One region of the Ruminococcus sp. RTP21484sp1_RTP21277st1_D2_RTP21277_210401 genome, then DNA from elsewhere that is predicted to be linked to it. Evidence: riboswitches for the same ligand, from Rfam matches in the RefSeq annotation. Region 1 holds a riboswitch; each other region holds the start of a gene.

The links. Region 1 has a riboswitch for cyclic di-GMP ahead of AB5706_RS09875 (response regulator). Riboswitches for the same ligand answer to the same signal wherever they lie in the genome.
Region 2: another riboswitch for cyclic di-GMP. It lies ahead of AB5706_RS18225 (leucine-rich repeat protein); the one in region 1 lies ahead of AB5706_RS09875 (response regulator).
Region 3: another riboswitch for cyclic di-GMP. It lies ahead of AB5706_RS04300 (5'-nucleotidase C-terminal domain-containing protein); the one in region 1 lies ahead of AB5706_RS09875 (response regulator).
Region 4: another riboswitch for cyclic di-GMP. It lies ahead of AB5706_RS19220 (hybrid sensor histidine kinase/response regulator); the one in region 1 lies ahead of AB5706_RS09875 (response regulator).

What each region holds. Positions count from the first base shown of each region.
Region 1 covers NZ_JBCOMJ010000012.1:58,430-64,200, forward strand. The annotation lists gene AB5706_RS09865 (MATE family efflux transporter) at 1-114, shown strand, start outside; gene AB5706_RS09870 (ATP-binding protein) at 938-2,911, shown strand; cyclic di-GMP riboswitch class I at 3,277-3,367, shown strand; gene AB5706_RS09875 (response regulator) at 3,601-5,771, shown strand, end outside.
Region 2 covers NZ_JBCOMJ010000032.1:32,723-38,493, forward strand. The annotation lists gene AB5706_RS18205 (hypothetical protein) at 1-229, shown strand, start outside; gene AB5706_RS18210 (hypothetical protein) at 242-580, shown strand; gene AB5706_RS18215 (hypothetical protein) at 1,036-1,500, shown strand; gene AB5706_RS18220 (hypothetical protein) at 2,366-3,064, opposite strand; cyclic di-GMP riboswitch class I at 3,249-3,324, shown strand; gene AB5706_RS18225 (leucine-rich repeat protein) at 3,398-5,771, shown strand, end outside.
Region 3 covers NZ_JBCOMJ010000004.1:77,167-82,937, reverse strand. The annotation lists gene AB5706_RS04315 (alpha-L-fucosidase) at 1-110, shown strand, start outside; gene AB5706_RS04310 (LysR family transcriptional regulator) at 386-967, shown strand; gene AB5706_RS04305 (MutS-related protein) at 1,091-2,698, shown strand; cyclic di-GMP riboswitch class I at 2,891-2,966, shown strand; gene AB5706_RS04300 (5'-nucleotidase C-terminal domain-containing protein) at 3,055-4,827, shown strand; gene AB5706_RS04295 (ATP-binding protein) at 4,841-5,771, shown strand, end outside.
Region 4 covers NZ_JBCOMJ010000035.1:38,906-44,676, reverse strand. The annotation lists gene AB5706_RS19235 (hypothetical protein) at 59-226, opposite strand; gene AB5706_RS19230 (hypothetical protein) at 334-531, shown strand; cyclic di-GMP riboswitch class I at 606-696, shown strand; partial or broken gene AB5706_RS19225 (DUF6783 domain-containing protein) at 775-909, opposite strand; gene AB5706_RS19220 (hybrid sensor histidine kinase/response regulator) at 965-4,183, shown strand; gene AB5706_RS19215 (tRNA threonylcarbamoyladenosine dehydratase) at 4,425-5,180, shown strand; gene AB5706_RS19210 (LytR/AlgR family response regulator transcription factor) at 5,315-5,771, shown strand, end outside.

The sequences.
Region 1 (5,771 bases):
TATGTTTTTCTGAAAATAGATCAGATTTGTAAATCGATATGGTGTGTATTCCGCTTGAGGAGCGGAAAGTGGATAAAAACTTTTTCAAAGGAGAAAATGAATCATGCACAGTAAATTAGGCAATTACATTACATCCATTATTTTTTGACCCTGTTAACAAAAAGACATAAGAACGGCCTGAGAATACAGCCACAGATGGCTCTGAATAGTTATAAATTATAGATAGGATGTCAAAAAAGTTTTGATGGGTGGCTGGATAAACTGTAAACCAGAGCAAAATATGGTCAAAAAATTATCGACATCCGACCTCGCACATGTTATATATAAGTAATCTAATAAGAAAACAGTGTTATCATTACTGCATTGCTAAATGAGAATGGTAGCCATAAATATGAATTCGCAGGAACGGTAGAAAAATCAATGATTTCATTGACTTATCTTAACTCAAAATAATATAGGTTTCCAACGGGGACTCGAGCTCCTAAGCACTAGATGTGGGTTCGATTCCCGCACGGGACGTCCTATCAAAAGCGGAATGTATTAGAAAAATTTCTAATATAATTTCCGCTTTTTTGTTTTTTCAGAGGGAAAATGGAATGGAATATCAGCTAATACGGAAAGAATCCTATTAGCCGCTATCTAATAAAACGCACTGCTGGTATAATAGCTGGAAATAAATCGAAATTCTAATAAAAGAGAAAAGCCAGCTGTTTATTTGAGAAAGTGGATGTAAATTCAAGCTCCGATAAGAAAAAAGAGGAAGGGAAATATCCGGCGGTAATCTGATATTTTAGTTTTGTCTTCCAGCTCGGTCCTCGCTTATATTTGTCATAGACACATGTCTTGAAAAAATGATAGCGGAACAATATGTTGCTGTGATATAATAAAGTATTCGGAATATTTGGAAGAGAATGAAGAGAGGATATGAGTGAACGACATGAAGAAAACAAAAGAAGGAGTTAATTTGAAGAAAAAGAAATTCCTTAGACTGAAGAATACAGGTAGTATCCTTGTGCTTCTGGGGCTTTTGATAATTTTTGTAATAGCACTGTACACATTTATCCTGCAAAGTTCTTACACTAAGACCGCCCTTGATACAGAAATTGCGCGTGATACAGCGAGTGCAGATGCAGTACACAAACTTGTGGATGGAAGAATCGGCAAAGAAGATTTTGATCAAATCAAAGATCAATCTGATGAAAAGAAGCAATTATATAAGGATATTTCTTCATATTTCAATGAAATCAGAACACTGAATTCTACTCGATATATTTACACCGCTACAAAAAATGAAGAAGGAAAATTCGTTTATGTGGTAGACGGTTTGGATTCGGATGCGGATGATGTAAGACACCCTGGAGATTATATTGAGGAAGAAATGGTTCCGTATATTGATAGGGCTATTTCTGGGGAGAATGTGTACTCTCAGGATATCATTGATACAACATGGGGTCCGATTTTTACGGCTTGCTATCCTGTAAGCGCAAATCATGATGGGACAGGAGAAATCATTGGCGCATTTTGCATTGAAATGGATATGCAATCAGCTTATGGAATGGTTGAAGAGACAAATCATATTTCCATCATCTGCGGTTTAGTCGCAGGAGCTGTATTGCTTTTAATTTGTCTATATACCTATTATGTTTACCAGAAAAGCAAGGCAGAAGAGCAAAAACAAAAACAATTATTAATGACCGCCGCTGAGGAAGCAGATGCTGCCAACAAAGCAAAATCTGCGTTTTTGCTTAGTATTAGCCATGACATCAGAACGCCGATGAATGCCATTATTGGATTTACAAACATTGCGCTTCACCAGAACAAGGTTTCAGATATTCATGATAGCTTGGAGAAAGTTCAAAAAAGTTCGAATCATCTTCTCTCTTTGTTGAATGACGTTCTGGATTTTACTCGCATTGAAAGTGGAAAAGTTACTATTTCGCCCGAGCCAGTGGACATTACTCAATTGATAGATAACGTCCAGACGATTATGAATGGACTTCTTTATAATCGAGATCTTAAGTTTGAAGTACATCGAGAAATCCCAAAGAACCCATATGTCCTTGCGGATGTTGCGCGTATCCGAGAAGTTTTAGTGAATCTTCTTGGCAATGCTGTGAAATTCACAAAGGACGGCGGAAAGATTACTTTGGATATCAGCAGTTACCCAGGAGCGGATGAGAAACATATCATAACTCGTTATGTTGTTCGAGATAACGGTATTGGCATGAGCGAAGAGTTCCAGAAAAAATTATTCGATCCGTTTTCACAAGAAGATGATGCTAATGCCAGAACTCAATATAAGGGAACCGGTCTTGGTATGGCCATCACAAAAAAATATGTGGATATGATGGGCGGTTCGATTGCTGTTGAGAGCAAAAAAGGTGTAGGTTCTACATTCACAGTGGAGATCCCACTGGAGTTGCCAGAACAGGTTATTCAATCAGAACAAAAACAACGTCTACATAGAGATTTGATGGGTATTCATGTTCTTATGGCTGAGGATAATGATCTAAATGCTGAACTTGCTACGATAATACTGGAAGATGCTGGTATGACCGTAACACGCGCATCAGACGGAAAAGAAGTTGTGGATTTGTTTAAAAATCATCCACGAGGCACATACGATCTTATTTTGATGGATATTATGATGCCAAACATGGATGGACACCAAGCAGCAAAAGCCATTCGAGCCCTAGGTATAGAGCGGTCCGATGCAGTTACGATTCCAATTATAGCTTTGTCTGCAAATGCTTTTATAGATGATATTCAGGAATCCCTGGATTCAGGCATGAATGACCATATTTCCAAGCCGATTAACATGGAGGAATTAACTGATACAATTGCTAAATACATTAAACGTGACACATGTTTGGCAAAGGAACTGAAGCAGAAACAAAATGACGGTATCTGAATCCGCAGATCCATGATACAGAAAAGAGGACGATGATGGAAGTTCCAGAAGGAGTGGACGCAGAGTTACTTGCAAAAAGTTCTCAGCAATCTGGAAATGGCTGTGTTGCTGACATCATTAGCAAAATCAATGCAAGGGGAACATAATTAAGATAAAGGCAGACCGGTGGAGAGCAAAATCTCTACCGGTTTTATTTATGAGATCAAATCAGAGCATGTGAGAAAAAGAGGTAAAATCATAATAGGAATTGCTGTGCCTGGCACAGATCGAATATCCGCAAAAATAGAAGTAAAAGATGTGTAGATTTTTTAAAAAAATTATTGACGTGAGGAAAACCACGTGGTATGTTTTTTGAAAAAAAGAGATTATTTTAAAGGCAAACCTGTTGAAAGGCAGGGTCGCAAAGCCAAAAGGGACTAAAGTCAGAAAACTTGACCATGTCAGCCGGTTGCCACTGTTTCCATATCATCATAATATATGGAAAAGATGTTTGAACAGAAGAGATTCCGATACCTTTTATACTATATAGATGTGTGATTTAAAAAAAATATAGTAGGGACACTGGCAGATTTTGGCAAGTGTCCTTTTTGTATGCAAAAATGGGTAACAAAACTAGCAGGGACAGGTTTTCTGTATACAGATAAAAGCAAGATGAAGAAGGCATAAGACGGAGAGAGGATTTTTATAAAATGAAAAATTATGAAGACAAAATATATTCCTTAGGTGAGACTGTAACGGGGCAGACACAGGCCATGTCACAGGCCGTACAGAAAACACTGGAAAATAATGGCGGGGTAGGTATAATGACAGGATCTTATGACCAAAACCTGTCTATTTTGTCTGTGAATAATCTGCTGTTGCATAGTACAGGATATACATTCGATACTTTCATGGAACAGACAAAAGGCTCATTGAGAAACTTCTTTTATGACGAGGAAGATATACTGGAGCGAGACCGTTTTTTGCAGCTTCACGGAACAGGGGAAGCACAGATCCTTGCAGCAGACGGTACAGTGAAAAATGTACGGCTTTGTAAAGAGGATGCGACAGATGAGGCGGGCAGACAGATCTGGGTTATGTCCGTACAGGTCAACTGGGATCATGTAAATTTGACACTGCTCAATGAGGCTATCTGTTCCGGCTTCTGGTATTTTGACTGTGACGAAAACAGTGAGATTGTGAATGCGAACTGGAGTCATGAATTCCGAAAAATGCTCGGCTATCATGACACTCTGGACTTTCCGAATAAACTGGAATCCTGGTCAGATCTTCTGCATCCACAGGATAAAGAAAGAGTAATGGTACAGCTTCAGGCGGCAATTAAGGATAAGACGAACCAGATAAAATACCAGGTAGAGTATCGTATGAGAATGAAGGATAATCAATACCAGTGGTTTCGGGCATCTGCAGAAGTAATACGCCGTCTGGATGGTTCTGCCAGCAGGATTGCCGGGATTTTTGTTAACATTGATGGGGAGAAAAAAGAAAGCATGCAGGCACAAAAATCTGCTGCTTTCCACCGGGCTTTTACGAAAGCAGATTTGTGCGAGTATTATGTGAATCTGGAAGCGAATACTTTTGATACCTTTAAGGTTGAACCGTCCTTGATGACCGTCTTTGAACAGAGTTATACGTGGGATGAATTGATTCGGCATTTTGTGGATTCCTATGTTGTGGAGACAGATAAGAAGGCGGTATCCTCTTTTTACGACCGTGGTTATATTGCAGAAAGGCTGAAGGGTCTGGAAACCGAATTGGCTTTAGAGTGCCGTATCACTCTGAATGGAGAAGAACGATGGGTCCGCAATGTGGTCATACGTGGCGAAATAGAGGATTCAGAATATGCCATGATCTTTCTGCGTGATATCACAGAGGCAAAGGTAGAGAGCGCACGGCATCTGCAGATGGCAGCGGACAATGCTTCCATGGAGCAGCTGATCCAGAGCATAGTGCGTCTGGTTGACCGCTTTGTTGTCTGTGATCTGGAAAATGACAGATATGAATTCTACAATCTGAATGGACAGATGATATATAAACCTCTGGGATTTTATCATGATTTTCAGATGCAGGTTCTTGAAAAATATAAGACACTGGAACCATTGGAAGCTATAGATATCCTGGTAGCCCCGGATAATATTCGGAAAAAACTGAAAAGTGAAAATGATATTTATAAGTTTGAGTATTGCAGCCTGGATGAAAAGACTTATAAAATCGCTTCTTATATTCCCTTGGAATGGAAGAATGGAAAGCTGGAAAAGGTATTGCTGGCATCCATGGATGTGACACAGGAGAAGAAAGCAGAGATTGAATCCCGTCAGGCACTGAAAGAGGCTTACCGGTCCGCAGAAAACGCAAATCGTGCGAAAACAGAATTCCTTTCCAATATGTCCCATGATATCCGGACACCAATGAATGCCATTGTGGGTCTGACGGCAATCGCAGGAGCAAATATTGAGAGTCAGGACAGAGTTATTGAATGTCTCAGCAAGATTACAGAATCAAGCCGTCATCTGCTGGGACTGATCAATGAAGTGCTGGATATGGCACGTATCGAAAGCGGAAAAATGACGCTGGCACAGGAAGATTTCAATCTGTCAGATCTGGTAGATAATCTTATTACACTTACGAAACCGGTGCTTGATGAACATAAACATAATTTTGATATACACATCAATCATATTGAACATGAGGCTGTCTGTGGTGACAGCTTGAGGATTCAGCAGGTATTTGTGAATCTGATGAGTAATGCGATCAAGTATACACCGGATGGTGGAAATATTACTTTTTCCATAGAGGAAAAGCCAAATGGATTTTCAGAACTTGGATGCTATGAATTTACGATTGAGGATAATGGAATCGG
Region 2 (5,771 bases), on a different contig from region 1:
AGGAGTATATAAAGAAGAAAAGAATGGAAAGACTTGTTATCGAGCAGGTATGGAGGTAAATGGACAGAGTATTAAACTTGGTACTTTCAAAACACCGGAAGAAGCATTCCAGAAGTATAAAGAGTACAAGGAACAATATATCAAGGACACTGCAAAGAGATACAAGGACAAGATTCCATACAGTGTGTATGAAGCTATGATGAACTGGAAAGTTGAGATAACAGATTGAGAGGGAGATATTATGGAACAAAATGATGAATTACAGGGCTGTGTATTTGCAGTACCGTCCAAGACACCCTGGATTACAAGTAAGCCACTTGTACATAAGAAAAATCAACATTCTGAAGAGTATTTGCGGATGAAACGAATTTTTAGAGAAAATGACTTTTCTGTGTATACCGATCCGGAAACAGGAGAAATTGTTTGCAAGGTGATTCCTAAAGACATGGATGCAGAGCGGAAGAAAGCCGAACGTGCAGCGCAGCTTACAGCTCTTGCGGATCTCATGGATTCCAATGGTTACACAATTGATGAGCTGAAGGAGCTTATATCAATGCCGAAGCCAACTATAGAAGAGTAACACACTATAAAAGCCTGGGCGAGTGCCTGGGCTTTTAACATTTCAATCTCACACAAAATCCACAAAATAGAGTTTACATATGCTTGAATTGGAAGCCTTTGGAATTATAAGCTTTAAAGGTTACATTGTATCATGCTAGGCTTAAGGATATATGGGGTCATAAATTATATGGGTCGTATGTATGATCCATGATATATGATCCAAGACTATATGCGCACTCTCTTTTATGGATTTTTTGGAAATATGCTTTAGGTGTCTGGGGTTACCGGAGCGTTGAAACTGGGTATAGAATAATAATAGGGTAGTTATGCAGGAAGCTGTGTAATTGCCCTATTTTTTCGCCTTTTGTGGATTGACTTCTGCATTGACCGGACGTAATATAAATCTTATAAAAGTCCTTTCAACAGGACTGATGATACATGCAAACGAAGTACCTTAAAAGGAGGCTGAAGCAGATGAAGAAATCAACATGGAAAGAAAGATTCAGTAAATTTATCCTCGCAGTGTTTGTAGTTGGTATCATATTTAGTTGCTCCAATATAGAGCAAGTACAAGCTGCATCAAAGAAGGGCACTTATTATTATGGAACTGTGCTTAACCGTACAAAGGGCGGTAAGAAATATGGTTCCTGGCAGCCTGGAACTAAAAAAGTGAAATACACCAGTAAGTCTATTACATTTTATGGCTCATTTATGAAGAGCAACAAAGCATCATTGAAATTTAACAAGAAAAACTTTGTGAAGTACGGTAAGAAGACGTTCAAATTAACATCTAAGACCAAATATTATTGGACAGATGAATATGGTAGAATACCTGCAAAAAAATATGAAGCTTTGAAATGCTGTAAGAAATTGAATGGTCTTATGGTGACTCTTAAAGTAACAAATGGAAAAGTTGTATCATTAACGTTCTATTCATAAGATATGAATGAAGAGGGATCAGAAATGGTCTCTCTTTTTTCGCCCTGCTGCCAGATTGGGAAATAATTTCTACGGTATATACAGCGGTGGATTTGATCGGGGCATGTAAAAATTCCAGAGTTTATAAGTACCCCCCCTGGGTAGCAGTAGTAGTTGTTTTATGGCTAGTAAAAAGTACCCCCTCCCCTTTAAATATATTGTTAAAAAAATAACAATATATTCACATTTTGAAGCGTTGAGATAGCAGTATTTATAAGGGATTGCATGTACTTGCAAGTGTTTCAAGGTATCGACCATGATATCGTATAAATCCTTATTTTTAAAGGGTTTGTGTAGGAATAGATTGTTAAATAAATAACAAAAATTGTACAAAATTTCACTGCTAAAATTCCGTAAACCCTTATAAACATTGACTTTTTTCGATACGGTTCGACTTTATTTTGACTCTCTGAGAAGCCAGTAAATATAAGGATTTGAAAGGGGCGATTTTTATACTGTATCGCCTTTGATTTATCGTGGCTCTGTGTGGCTGATATATAATATTCCTGGGAAGCTTGATCCAGGCAGAGTATCAACATTAGGAATTGCAGTAATTATTTCTTTGTTGGCTTCTTTCTTTTGTAAAATGGACAACGAGAAGAATCTATACATATTTTGCTGTCAAGTTTGCAAGATTTTTTATCTACTATATAATTTTCACAGTTGATCCCAGTCTTCCAGTTTTTCGTGTTTTATAGAAGTTGCATCCACTATCAGGCACATGCAAAACACTTTTCCTACCATCATACATGCGAGGCTTCTTCTTTTGGTAAACGGAATTGCTTTTCACGGTTGGAACCTCCATTATGTATTTTTATAACAGGTATTAATATTCGTTGTTTTCTTTCAGATGTTCAAAACAGTAATGTGTTCCACCATAACAAGGGGCACCGCATCTCCAGCAAGTGCTGTATTTTTGAGGAGATATAGTATATCTATTTTTTTTTCTGGATCGATGGATTTTCATTTTGGTAAAAGCATATTTAGGAGAAGTTGTTAATGTTCTTCCAACCGGTGAAGATGTATTGTTGCTTACGCTGTTATTCTTCTTTTTGTGCCTTTTTTTGCTTGGAGACAAATTTGGTTTAGGGGCAACGTTTGGCACAATTTTAGCATTCGGGTGACGTTCAAAAATATTAGAGCTTTTATGCGTAATAGCTGAAGGCTTAATACGAGCTAACTTTTTGGCCGTTTCAAGTTGTACTATGGGTTTCGTTGGATCAATTTTTTTTAGGTGTTCGACATTTGGACATTTCTTTTTACGCTTAATAATTGTTATTGGTTTATTTTCTTTTGCTTTAGATACAAGTGTAGTGTTGGAGCCTTCGCAGTAGGCAATATTTTCACCCTTTTTTGGGAACTGTTCAAATTTTAAAGAACACACAAAACAATTTTGATTGTATTTATGACAAAATCTTGTACTTTCTGTAAGCTGCTCGCAGGTAATACGATATTCTCGAAAAAAGCGTTTGGTTTCGCCATTTATATTTTGCTCAAATATTTTGGAGATTGTTATTTCGCCCATATAAGATGCTCCTTTTCATTAATAACGTTACCACAATCTATTTTCCTCAAGTATAACACCACCATCCCCAAAATACCATAAAAATTTATGAAAAACATCCAATATAAGACCAAACTGTACCATGTATTTGTTGACTTTCCCATACCATAAGCGTATAATTTTGCTTATATAAATCAAGCAAAAACCGAATATCAGGCAAAGTAGTCGAAAGGCTACGGCGCAAAGCTATAGGGCCTGTAAAATGGTAGCCAGTTGCAATTGAACGTGAAAAGCATTACTTGCCTGAAGTGTATTCCGGTGAGTAGTGCTTTTATTTTTAGGAGGAAAAGAAGTATGAGGAAGAAAAGGATTTTAGCAGTATTGTTATCATCTGCAATAGTATTTTCCGGAATGTCTGGTAATGTATTTGCAGCGGAAGAGATTGTGCAGGAAGATGGATTCTCTGATGGGGAAGAGATTACAGAAGATGTAACTGAAGAATCTGTTGAAGACGTGAAAGAATCTGTACCGGAAATAGATCAAGGCTCAGAGGATTTTGTAGGATTTTCAGATGGTGAGAGTGAAGATTTTGTTAATGAAGAAGAGATAGAAGATGAAACTGATCCAGAAACTCAGGTATTTGTTGATGACAAGAATACTGTGACTGAAGATACCGATCAAAGTAATATTAAATGGAAAATTGTTGATTCTAATGAGGATGGAATGGATGATACATTAGTTATTAGCGGCAATGGTGATATGGAAAATTATAATGGGGCGAAATATACGCCATGGTTTCCATATGCTAATAATATTTCAAGTGTAATAATCGAAAATGGTGTGACAAGTGTTGGAATGTGTTCTTTTGAAGATTTTAAAAATCTAGAGAATGTTAGTTTTGGAAATTCTATAAAGCTAATAGGACAGAGTGCTTTTGAAAATTGTGTTAACATTAAGAAAGTTACGATTCCAGATGGAGTGATAAAAATAAATGGATTTGCCTTTGAAGGTTGTAGTTCTTTGGAAAAGATTGCTATTCCAGATACTATAACAGACATCGGGATGCGAGCTTTTTATAATTGTAAGAAATTAACATATGTTAAAATGTCAAAAAATCTTGTTAATTTAGGAGAAAGAGCGTTTTATAATTGCACTGGATTGAAAAATATTTATCTTCCATTGACACTGGAAAAAATTGGTAAAAGGTGCTTTTTCCGTTACATATCAAATACAGAGGAGATATATATTGACGCAATTCATTATGAAGGAACGTTAGTTGATTGGAAAAAAATTAATGGATTCAATGATTCTGATAGATGGGGATCATTAACAGAAGAGGTTCACTATGTAGCACATCACATAACTAAACCAGCAACTTGTTTAAAATCAGGGTTTGAAGAGTATTGGAGTTGCAATTCTTGTGGTGGAAAAGCATATACTGATGAAATGTGTACTCAAAAATTAGACAGTATTCCGGTAATACCTGCACTGGGACATGATTTAGATAGTGGCATAATAACACTGGAGCCAACTTGCATTTCTGAAGGAGTTGCGACATATTCGTGCCAAAGAGAAGGGTGTGACTATACAGAAACAAAATCTGTGCCAAAATCACAGAATCATGTATACAACCAGCCAACATATGAATGGAGTAAGGATAATTCTCAATGTACTGCAAAAGAAGTGTGTTCTTTGTGCGGAAATGAAAACACTGAAGTTGCAAAATCAAAAATAAATATTATTGAAGAAGCAACTTGTTCAGAGAATGGAAAAGCGCAATATATTGTTGAGTTTAAAAATACAGATTTTAAAACAAAAAATAAAACAGATATTATTCCAATGTTAGAGCATAATAATATTGAAGTAAAGTATAGAAAAGAAGCAACTTGTGATGAAGAAGGATATACTGGCGATACCTATTGTAAAGATTGTGGAAAATATTTAAGCTCTGGAGATATTATTGACGCTTTAGGACACAAATGGAATAATGGTGTAATAAAAACGAAAGCAACTTGCACAGATAGTGGAGAAAAAATTTATACATGTTTTAGATGTAATAATATTAAAAGCGAAGAAATTCCAGCATTGGGTCATTCTTGGAATGGTGGAATAATAACAAAAGAAGCAACTTGTACCGAAGATGGAGAAAGAACATATACTTGTGCAAGATGTAACGATAATAAAGTAGAAGAAATACCAGCAACAGGACACAAAATTGTAATTGATAAAATGGTTTCTGCAACTTGTACGAAGCCAGGAAAGATAGAAGGAAGCCACTGTTCAGTATGTGAAGAAGTATTAGTAGAACAGAAAACAATACCAGCAACAGGACACTCATGGAGCGAGTGGCAAGTTGTACGTGAAGCAACGGTGACAAATGCAGGTGAAAAACAGCGTACTTGTACAAAATGTGGTGAGCTTGAAAAACAGAGTATTGCAAAAATAATTCCAGCAAGTACACCTACACCAGCTCCAACAAAGGCACCACAGCCAACAGTTGCATCACAGCCAACAAATACTCCAGCTCCAACTGTAGCACCAACAAAACCATCAACCATAACAGTTACGAAGGGTAAAACAACATCAGTTAAATCAGATTCATCTTGGAAGAACGTAAAATACTCTACATCCAATAAAAAAGTAGCAACAGTAGATAAAAAGGGTAAAGTAAAAGCGGTAGCTGCTGGAACTGTTAAGATTACTGTTAAGTCAGGATCTCAAAAAGCTG
Region 3 (5,771 bases), on a different contig from region 1:
AGATCATTCCTGTTAAGGGGAAAAAAGCCAGGGAAATGAAAATTGTTTTACATGATTTCCGTGTACTTCCGCTTCTAACGTTTATTGGGATTTATCCGGAAAATACCTGAGCGGTTAAGTATTGTTTTATATTATTTCATAAATTAAATAAATAATTATTTATAAAAATACCCTTTAGGAGTAGAAATCATCCTAAAGGGTATTTTCCTCTTAAGCGATATACAGGGGAGGGGTGGTAGTTTCTACCTTAAGAGGGAAACATATGGCAAGTACAACGCCATATGATTTTCGAGTACATAATACGCTTGACGTAGAAATAAGTAAAAACTATAATTGATATAGCTGGAATAAACATATGATACGCCAAAAGAAAAGGAAAAATATTATGGACGTTAACTTCGAGTATTATAAGATCTTTTATTATGTGGCAAAATACCACAACTTTACCAAGGCGGCTCAGGCGTTAAACAACAGCCAGCCTAATATTACCCGGGCCATGAATTGGATTGATTTTGCAGTAGTTTCCACTCCGGCAGAGGTGGATTCCCCATTGAAACAGATCATGCTCATGCCCTTTCAGGAGATCCTGGTTGGTGGCACTACTTTTACCGCCCTTGGCAGCCAGGAGCTTTCCCTTCGGGAGGTAAAGAACTATCCGATGATTTCTCTTGGGCGGGAAACTATGACCTATAAATTTTACAACAGTGTATTTTTATCTCATGGCCTGGATCTTTCCCCGGATACGGAAGCTGCCACTGCGGACCAGATTCTGCCTCTGGTAAAATGCGAGCTCGGGCTTGCATTTTTACCCCAGCCAATGGCCGTACCTTCCCTTTTGAAAAAAGAGATCGTACAGATTCCATTAAAAGATGAAATCCCGGAGCGCCAGATCTGCCTGGTGTATGACAGCCAGCATCCTATGGGAGCTGCGGCAAGAGAACTAAAAAATACAATTTTATTGAATTGATTACATAAAAGAGGTGAAAGCGGAATGAATCCATATGTATCAGTAATCTTGACAATAGCAGTATGTCTTTTGCTATTTGTTTTATGGATTATATATGAAAATTATAAAAATAAAAAGCGTATCTTGACTAAAATTCGAAAAAACTGGGGGAAGCCGTATACCAGGCAATATGAGCCTGGCGATATTGAGCAGATTTCCCATTATTTTAGACGAAGAGAAAAAGAAGGCTTTGCAATAGACGATATTACCTGGAATGATCTGGATATGGATCGCCTTTATAAGATGGTAAATCAGACGATTTCTTCTCCTGGGGAAGATGTGCTTTATGATATGATGCGAAGACCGGTATTTTCTCAGGCTGAAATAGACAAAAGAGATGAGTTGATAGATTTTTTTTCCCAACATGAAAAAGAACGGGAGCATATGCAGCTGCTCCTGTCGCAGATTGGAAAAACGAGATTAGGTTCTTTGTCGGATACGGTATTGGCTCTTAAAAGTTCTCCTGAGGTAAAAACAGGAATCCATTGGTTTATGTTGATACTGCTGGTGTTGAATGTTGCAGTGCTTTTACCTGTGAAGCCAGTAGTTGGCTTTTTTTGCTTCATGGTCTTAATGATAACAAATATTACAATTTATTATGCAGGCAATGACCGAAAATTAATCGAAGCTTACCTGGATTGTTATGCACACTTGCTTCGAATGTTATCTGTTGCAGAAAAAATAAAGAATGTGCAATGGTCAGAAACAAGAAAGCAGATGTCTGCTATTGCAGAAGCCAGAGCGGTGTTTAAGGGTCTTAACCGGAAAGCAATTTTTTTGACCAGTAAAAATACAGATGGAGGAGATCCGGCACAGATTCTTATGGACTATATCAGAATGCTGACTCATATAGACATTCTGGTTTATAACGGTCTTTTGAAAAAAATTCAGGACAAAACGGACTCTATTTTGAAGCTTATTGATAATATTGGAGAACTGGACGCGTGTATTTCCATTGCGTCTTTTCGGGAACTTCTTACGCTTTGGTGCAAACCTGAGTTTAAAAGCTGGGAAAGTGGTGTCACGCAGATTGAAATGGCTGTAGAAGATCTGTATCACCCACTGCTTCAGGAGGCAGTTGCCAATAGCTTTCAAGTAGCCGGAGGAACTTTGGTAACCGGTTCTAACGCATCCGGAAAATCTACATTCCTAAAAAATGTTGCAATGAACAGTATTCTTGCCCAGACGCTTGTTACCTGTACTTGTTCATCCTACCAGGCACCGTTTTTGAAAGTTATGACATCTATGGCATTGCGGGATGATATAGAGAGTGGAGAGAGCTATTTTATTGTAGAAATCAAGTCGCTGAAACGAATATTGGAAGAAAGTAAGAAAAGGGAGCCACTTTTATGTATTATTGATGAAGTGCTTCGAGGTACAAATACGGTTGAGAGGATTGCTGCTTCATCCAGAATTTTAAATGCACTTCGGCAAAAATGGGTGCTGCCTTTTGCAGCTACTCATGACATAGAACTGTCGTACATTTTGGATTCCCAGTATGAAAACTATCATTTTGAGGAAGACGTACAGGAAAAAGAGGTGGTATTTTCCTATGTCCTGAAAAATGGAAGAGCCACATCCCGAAATGCGATTCAGCTTTTGGATATGTTAGGTTATGACAAGGAAATTGTAGAGGATGCACGAAATGCGGCATTTAATTTTGAAAATAAAGGAATCTGGGATGCCTTATAAATTCAGCAGATCATGTCTGGAAACAGTAATGTCAATGCTGCGTGGACTTCGGAAGAAGGAGAACAGTTCGAGTATATGTATCGGCTGTTCTTTTTTTATTTTTAAGTGTTAAAGCGGTGAGGTTTTTCTTGTGTAAAGTGGAGCGATGGAGTATAATAAAATAGGTTTTTTGCAGAATTTTAAAAGCTATAATAAGAAAATCGGCAAAACAGACGAAAGTCTGTGACGCAAAGCTACAGGGCCTGTAAAATGGCAGCCAGTTGCATGAACTGATGTGCACTGTCTGTGAGACAGTGTTTTTTTACGGTGTTACTTCATAGATGTAACAATAATAATTTTATTTGAGAGAGAAAAATATGAAAATCAAAAAAGTACAAAGTGTATGTCTTATTTTGGCATGTGTGGCAGCAACAGGACTTATAGGGTGTGGGAAAACAGATGAAACATCAAAGAAACACGAAGCAATTACTTTTATGGCTCCTTATCTGGAGGTGGACAGCTTTATAGAAGAGGTGCATAAAACATATCCAGAGGTTAATCTCGAAGTAATCACGTATAGCGGGTCAAATACAACAACCTATCTACAGAATATGTTAGAGGCAGATGATCTTCCGGATATCTGCACACAGACTTTTTATAAGCCAGATGTGGTGGATGTCAGTGATAAGATGATTGATCTCTCCGGATACGATTTTACAGATAATTATGTGGAATCACGTCTGAAAGAGGTATCCGATGAGGGTGCACTTTATATGCTTCCATCTTTGTACAACTGTTATGGAATCACTTATAATAAAACACTGCTTGAGCAACATGGCTGGAAGCTGCCAACATCTTTTACAGAGCTTGAAGAACTTGCAGGCAAAGCAAAAGAAGCAGGAGTTACGTTATGTATGGCACAGATTCAGTATCCGGGTTCTGCCTTCCAGTATATATGTAATATTGCGGATGCGGGATTCCTTGGTACCTTGTCTGGAAAGCAGTGGCAGAAAGATTACCTGTCAGGAAAGGCAAATGTCAGTGACACGGAAGGCATGATGGACAGCATGGAATATATCCAAAAATGGAAAGACATCGGTATGTTTGACAGCAGCAACAGTGATCCGATAGATGATAGTAAAACAAGAGAAGCTTTTATAAAGGGAAACGCACTGTTTCTATTGGGACCACAGAATGGCATTATGGACTCAGAAGATACAACGGACAAATTTGGTCTGATGCCATACCTGTCTGAAGATGGAAGCCAGAATGTATTTATTTTAAATGTAAACCGTTTTTACGGATTGAATAAAAAGTTGGAAAATAATCCGGAGAAACTTGAAGATGCATTAAAAGTCATGAAGGTGCTGTCTACGGTAGAAGGAACCAGTGCCCTGTATCCGGAGAGCACATTAAAAGCAGGACTACTTCCTTTTAAAGATGCAAAGGCGGATGATACCTACTATGCAGATATTTCGGATTTTATCAATGCAGGGAATACGACACCGTTTATTTATTCTGGATGGGAAAATACGATTGTAACTACCGGAACCAAAATGCTGGAATTCATGCAGGATAAGGCATCAATAAAGGATGTAGCAGATCAGCTGGATGAGGATCAGGACAGCGTGGTAAATAATCAGCCGGAAGTGTTCACAACAGCTACAGAGGAAATCTCACAGGAAAGCTGTGCAAAGCTGGTGGGCAGATGCTTTGCCGAGGCGACCGGAAGTGACATTGCTCTTATATCCCTTGGAACATGGATCAGTGGAAATGGCACTAACCAGAACAATGGTGGCGTGAGCGGAAAACTGTATGCAAAGAATATTACAGACTATGACATCTGTACCATTCTTCCGACAGGCTGGTCACAGACAATCCAGACGGTCAGATTAACAGGAAAACAGATTCAGGATTTATATAAAGAAGGATATGATGCAGCCGGTACAGGAAACAATTATCCTTATGTGCTGGTAAGTCCGATGGAGCTGGAAGATGAGAAGACTTATCAGGTTGCAATTTCCGGAATCAGTGAAAAACTGGCATCAGAAACAGAAGTGACAGACAGTGGTATTGTAGGTATGGATGCGGCAAAAGAATTTTTTGGGCAATTTAAGACTTTAAGTGAAGCAGACGCTGAATGGAAATAAGCGGAGGGAAAGGATGCAGAAGACAAAGAGTTATCGGAACTTAATATTGTGTTGCTGTATAGCTGGTATAGCGATGCTTCTTGCATTTTTTTTCCTGTATCAGACTTATATCCGGGATATCATCTATGAGGAACGGTTAAACCAGATGGAAGAGATTACCCATCAGATGTTTCAGAATCTGGAGGATGTGATTGATTCCCACTGGGACCGGGTAACGGAAGAATGCAATTATCTGAGAGATGCAAACATACAGACTACAGATGAACTCTGCAGACATATGAAAAAGAAATATGAATTATCAGCATATGCAGATCATAAGATCATGTTGGTGGCAGTGGATTCACAGGGCAGATATTATACAGAAGACGGATACATAGGACTTTTTCGTGATCTGGATTATTTTGAAGACAAACCCGAACAGATCAGTTTTGTTTTTGATTCTATGACAGATAACCAGTCAGAGATGGTGTTTTTGCAACGTTTGCCAGAAGCAATAGAACTTCAAAATGGAGAAGAGAAAACTACAATCTCTTATTTTGGAATTTCCCAGGATATGGAACAGCTGAATCCTTATTTTAGCTGTGATGCATATAACGGAAACAACAGTGTGTATGTACTGGATGATAATGGATTTAAACTGTTTAACAGCAATCAGGTGGAATTAATTAAAGGGCATAATGTATTTTCGGTTTTACAGAATATGAAATACCTTCACAATTCTTCTTTTGATAAAACAAAAGTGGAACTGGAAGAAAAAGGCTGTAGTTATTCTAATGCAATACTGGATGGTACTGAATATTTTTATGCATTAAAAAGACTGGAAAATGCGGAATGGACACTTATCTTTCTGGTTCCGGCAGAGTATGTTGCTACAAATACATTAAAACTTGTGAATTTTGTTATGGTATTTATCGTTATCTTTACGGTTATCGTAGCTGTCTGCG
Region 4 (5,771 bases), on a different contig from region 1:
ATACTCAAATGCGCGTCTAATGTCAATACACTGTCATTATATAAGGCACATAAATTTGCTAAAATGCATCAAAATCCATCTGCGTAGCGATCTGCGCATAGCCTTTGTACTCATCATTGCTGCTTTCTGCGTACATGTCGTTCACCATCCCAATCGTAAGAAGATCCAGATCCCGGCTGGAGATTCCGAGCTGTACGCAGCGAAGCAGAAACAAGGGTGTGGTCATCGGGCGGTCAGTTGCGTGAAGTTTTTTTTAGATTCCACATCCGTCTGGACATTCCATAGATTGAACAGGTGATCCGTACCGGGACAGCAGACATCGGAGAAAAGTATTTGGCTGTAATCCGTAAGGCTGCCAGTGATTACACAAGAGAAATTTTTCATAAGCTGAGAGAACGGGAATACAATCCGGAGCTGATGCGTTTATATGTAGTTGTTGGTGGTGGCTGCATGATTCAGAACTTCGGGGAATATGACAAAGACAGAGTAACGATTGTGCGAGACATCTTCGACTTTGCGAATGGTTCATAAACACAGATTTTCTATCAAAATATTATTGACGCATCGGAAACTTCATGGTATTTTATTTTTGATGAAAAATGGGAATTATTTAAAGGCAAACTTGCTGAAAGGCAGGGACGCAAAGCCAGAAGGGGCTAAAGTCAGAAAGTCTGACCATGTCAGCCGGTTGCTGCTGTTTCCATATATAGAAAAGACGTGAGAACGGAAGCGATTCCGATACCTTTTATACTATATGTATATGGATGTGTGAGTTTAAAAAGATGTAGCAGGGACACTGGCAGGATGTTTGTCAGGTGTCCTTTTTATATGCCAAAATATGTACGAGAACTTGCCGGAGCATGTTCTGGAGCGTGGTTGAAAAAGCATTCCTACAATCTGCGCGCCACATTTTGCAGAAAGCCTTTTTCAAACACGCATCAAACAGAGTGAGGGTTTTTATAAAATGTTATATAAGGAAAATTATGAGGATAAAATATATTCTTTAAACAAGACGGTACCTGGACAAACACAGGATTTATCACAGGCAATACAGAAAACACTGGAAAATAATGGCGGGGTAGGTATGTTGACCGGATATTATGACCAAAATCTGTCTATTCTGTCTGTGAGTAATCTGCTGCTACATAGTATAGGACATACGTTCGATTCTTTTATGAAGCAGACAAAAGGCTCATTGAAGAATTTTTTTTACGGCAAGGATATAAGTATATTGGATCGAGACCGTTTTTTGCAGATCCACGGAGCCGGGGAAGCGCAGATCCTTACAGCGGACGGTACAGTGAATAATGTACGGCTTTATAAAGAGGATGCGACAGATGAAGCAGGCAGACAGATCTGGATTATGTCCGTACAGGTCAACTGGGATCATGTAAATCTGGCACTGATCAATGAGGCTATCTGTTCCGGCTTCTGGTATTTTGACTGTGACGAAAACAGTGAGATTGTGAATGCAAACTGGAGCCATGAGTTCCGAAAAATGCTTGGCTATCATGATACTCTGGATTTTCCGAATAAACTGGAATCCTGGTCAGATCTTCTGCATCCACAGGATAAAGAAAGAGTAATGATGCAGCTTCAGGCGGCAATTGCGGATAAGACGAATCAGGTAAAATACCAGGTAGAGTACCGTATGAGAATGAAGGATCATCAGTACCAGTGGTTTCGGGCATCAGCAGAAGTAATACGCCGGCTGGATGGTTCTGCCAGCAGGATTGCCGGGATTTTTATTAATATTGATGCGGAAAAAAAAGAAATTATGCAGGCACAAAAGTCAGCAGCTTTCCACCGTGCCTTTACGAAAACAGATCTGTGCGAATATTATGTTAACCTGGAAGCAAACACATTTGATACCTTTAAGGTTGAACCGTCCCTGATGACTGTTTTTGAACAGAGTCATACATGGGATGAACTGATCCGGCATTTTGTGGATTCCTATGTTGTGGAAACAGATAAGAAGGCAGTATCTGCTTTTTATGATCGTGGCTATATTGCGGAAAAACTGAAGGGTCTGGAAACCGAATTGTCTTTGGAGTGCCGAATCACTCTGAAGGGAGAAGAACGATGGGTCCGTAATGTGATCATACGTGGCGAGATAGAGGATTCAGAATATGCCATGATTTTTCTGCGGGATATTACGGAGGCAAAGGTAGAGAGCGCACGGCATCTGCAGATGGCAGCGGATAATGCTTCCATGGAGCAGCTGATTCAGAGCATAGTGCGTCTGGTTGACCGTTTTGTTGTCTGTGATCTGGAAAATGACAGATATGAATTCTACAATCTGAATGGACAGATGATATATAAACCTCTGGGCTTCTATCATGATTTTCAGATGCAGGTTCTTGAAAAGTATAAGACACTGGAACCGTTGGAAGCTATAGATATTCTGATAGCCCCGGAAAATATCCGGGAAAATCTGAAAAGCGAAAATGATATTTATAAGTTTGAGTATTGCAGCCTGGATGAAAAGACTTATAAAATCGCTTCTTATATTCCCTTGGAATGGAAGAATGGAAAGCTGGAAAAGGTATTGCTGGCATCCATGGATGTGACACAGGAGAAGAAAGCAGAGATTGAATCCCGTCAGGCACTGAAAGAGGCTTACCGGTCCGCAGAAAATGCAAATCGTGCAAAAACAGAATTCCTTTCCAATATGTCCCATGATATCCGGACACCGATGAATGCCATTGTGGGTCTGACAGCAATCGCCGGAGCAAATATTGAGAGTCAGGACAGAGTTATTGAATGTCTCAGCAAGATTACAGAATCAAGCCGTCATCTGCTTGGGTTGATCAATGAAGTGCTGGATATGGCACGTATTGAAAGTGGAAAAATGACACTGGCACAGGAAGATTTCAATCTGTCAGAATTGGTGGATAATCTTATTACACTTACGCGACCGGTGCTTGATGAACATAAACATAATTTTGATATACACATTAATCATATTGAACATGAGGATGTCTGCGGTGACAGTCTGAGGATTCAGCAGGTATTTGTGAATCTGATGAGTAATGCGATCAAGTATACACCGGATGGCGGGAATATTACTTTTTCCATAGAGGAAAAGCCAAATGGATTTTCGGAGCTTGGATGCTATGAATTTACGATTGAGGATAATGGAATCGGTATGTCGCCGGAATTCCAGAAAATCATGTTTGATCCCTTCAGCCGCGCAGATGACCATCGGACAACCAGAGTTCAGGGAACTGGTCTGGGAATGGCAATCAGCAGAAATATTGTAAATCTGATGAATGGTAATATTAAAGTGGACAGCACCTTACACAAGGGAACTAAAATTACGGTAACAATTTATCTTGAACTTCAGGAAAAAGAGAAAGAAAAGGATGAAAATCTGATGAATTTGCCGGTTCTGGTTGTGGATGATGATAAGACATGCTGTGAAAGTACAGTTGCGACATTGAAGGAGATTGGAATTACAGGCGAATGGGTCCTCTCCGGCAGAGAAGCCGTTGAGCGCTGCTATGCACGTCATGAGTTAAAAAATGATTACTTTGCTGTTATTTTGGACTGGAAGATGCCGGATATGGATGGCATAGAAACTGCCAGACAGATTCGGAAACGGATAGGGAAGGAGATTACCATCATTGTACTGACATCTTATGAGTTCAGCGAGATTGAAGAAGATGCAAAGGCAGCAGGTGTAGATGCTTTTATTGCAAAACCGTTATTCCGTTCCAGGCTGACCGCTACACTGCGGCAGTTTGTTTCTGACAAAAAAGAAAAAACAGCAAGGAATTATCTGGAGAATCTGTCAGAAGCAGATTACACAGGAAAAAGGATTCTGCTGGTCGAGGATAATGAGTTAAACAGAGAAATTGCAGTGGAAATCCTGCAGATGACAGGGGCAGAAGTTGAGACAGCCGAAAATGGAAAAATTGCAGTTGAAAAAGTGGAGGTTTCTCCAAAAGACCGGTATGACCTTATTTTTATGGATATCCAAATGCCTGTTCTGAATGGTTATCAGGCAACCGCAGCAATTAGAAGCCTCCCCGGTGAAAAAGGAGAACTGCCAATTGTTGCCATGACTGCCAATGCTTTTGCAGAAGATGTACAGCTGGCAAAAAATACAGGTATGAACGGACATATCGCAAAGCCGCTGGATATGAATAAGCTGAGTGATGTTTTGAAAAAATGGCTGTAATGATACTGCGAACGGAGTGAACAGGAACGCTGTAATTTATTTATGTGTAGGCGAAAAAATAATTGACAGAAAAACACAGTCATTATAAAATATTTCCGAAAGGTAATGTGGACAAAAGTCTGGGTGGATAAGCTTCCCAGGCTTTTTATGTGAAGATAGAACAGACCGCAGTTTTCTTATTGAAAGAGAAATGTCTGTTTGAAAGTCTGTTGCCTGTCTTTCATTGAGGAGAGAAAAATTTATGTTAAATCAGTTTTCAAGAACCCAGCTTCTTCTTGGAGAAGAGGGGATGAAGAAGCTTGCCGGTGCCAGAGTGGCAGTATTTGGAATCGGCGGTGTTGGCGGATATGTGTGTGAGGCGTTGGTGAGAAGCGGGGTAGGTGCTTTTGACCTGATCGATGACGATAAGGTATGCCTTACGAATCTGAACCGCCAGATCATAGCAACGCGAAAAACAGTGGGAAAATACAAGACGGATGTTATGAAAGAGCGTATGCTGGAAATCAATCCGGACGTGAAGGTGGAGACACATAAGTGTTTTTTTCTGCCGGAGAATGCAGACGATTTTCCATTTGAAGAATATGATTATATTGTAGATGCAGTAGATACCGTTACTGCAAAAATCTCCCTTGTCATGAAGGCGAAGGAGAAAGGGGTTCCGATCATCAGTTCTATGGGTGCCGGAAACAAACTGGATGCAAGCCAGTTTAAAGTTGCGGACATTTATAAGACTAAGGTCTGCCCTCTTGCCAAGGTTATGCGCCGCGAACTGAAGAAACGTGGCGTCCGTAAGCTGAAAGTGGTTTATTCCGAGGAAATCCCTACAAGACCGATAGAGGATATGTCCATCAGCTGCAGAACCCACTGTATCTGCCCGCCAGGTGCCAAGCACAAATGTACAGAGCGTCGTGATATTCCGGGAAGCGTAGCATTTGTGCCGTCTGTTGCAGGACTGATCATTGCCGGAGAGGTTGTGAAGGATCTTTGCAAGCCTTGAAAGATCCCACAAAGTGGGGAGTGCAGGTAATTGAGGATTATGCTCTGAAACGTGACGATTATGCAGATTTCTCCCCGAGAGGGAACGTTGTGTTATAATAAACTAGTCAAGTACAAGGAGGCTTTGGGAGAGCTTTGGTAAACAGAATTGCCATATGTGACGACGTGGAAGTTGAGCGTTTTGTGCTGAAGCGTCAGTTGATGGTGTACTTTCAGACAAATGGCAGGGAGGCGCAGATCCAGGAATATGAATCTGGAGAGAGCCTCCTTGCAGACATTGAAGAGGGCTATATATGGCCAGATCTGATTTTTCTTGATATTTATATGGGCGATCTGAATGGAATGGACACGGCACGGAAGCTGCGTGACCTGGGAGTAAAAGCGCCTATTGTATTTCTGACTGCTTCACCTGATTTTGCGCTTGAAAGTTATGAGGTAGAAGCATCCGGCTATCTTCTGAAACCTGCAGAAGAGAAGCAGACCACAGCAATTTTAAACAGACTGCTGAAGTCTGAGCTTCGCAGGCGGATTTCAGTGAAATGCAGAAGACAGTATCGTTATCCTTTCGTGGATGAAATTTTATACCTGGAAA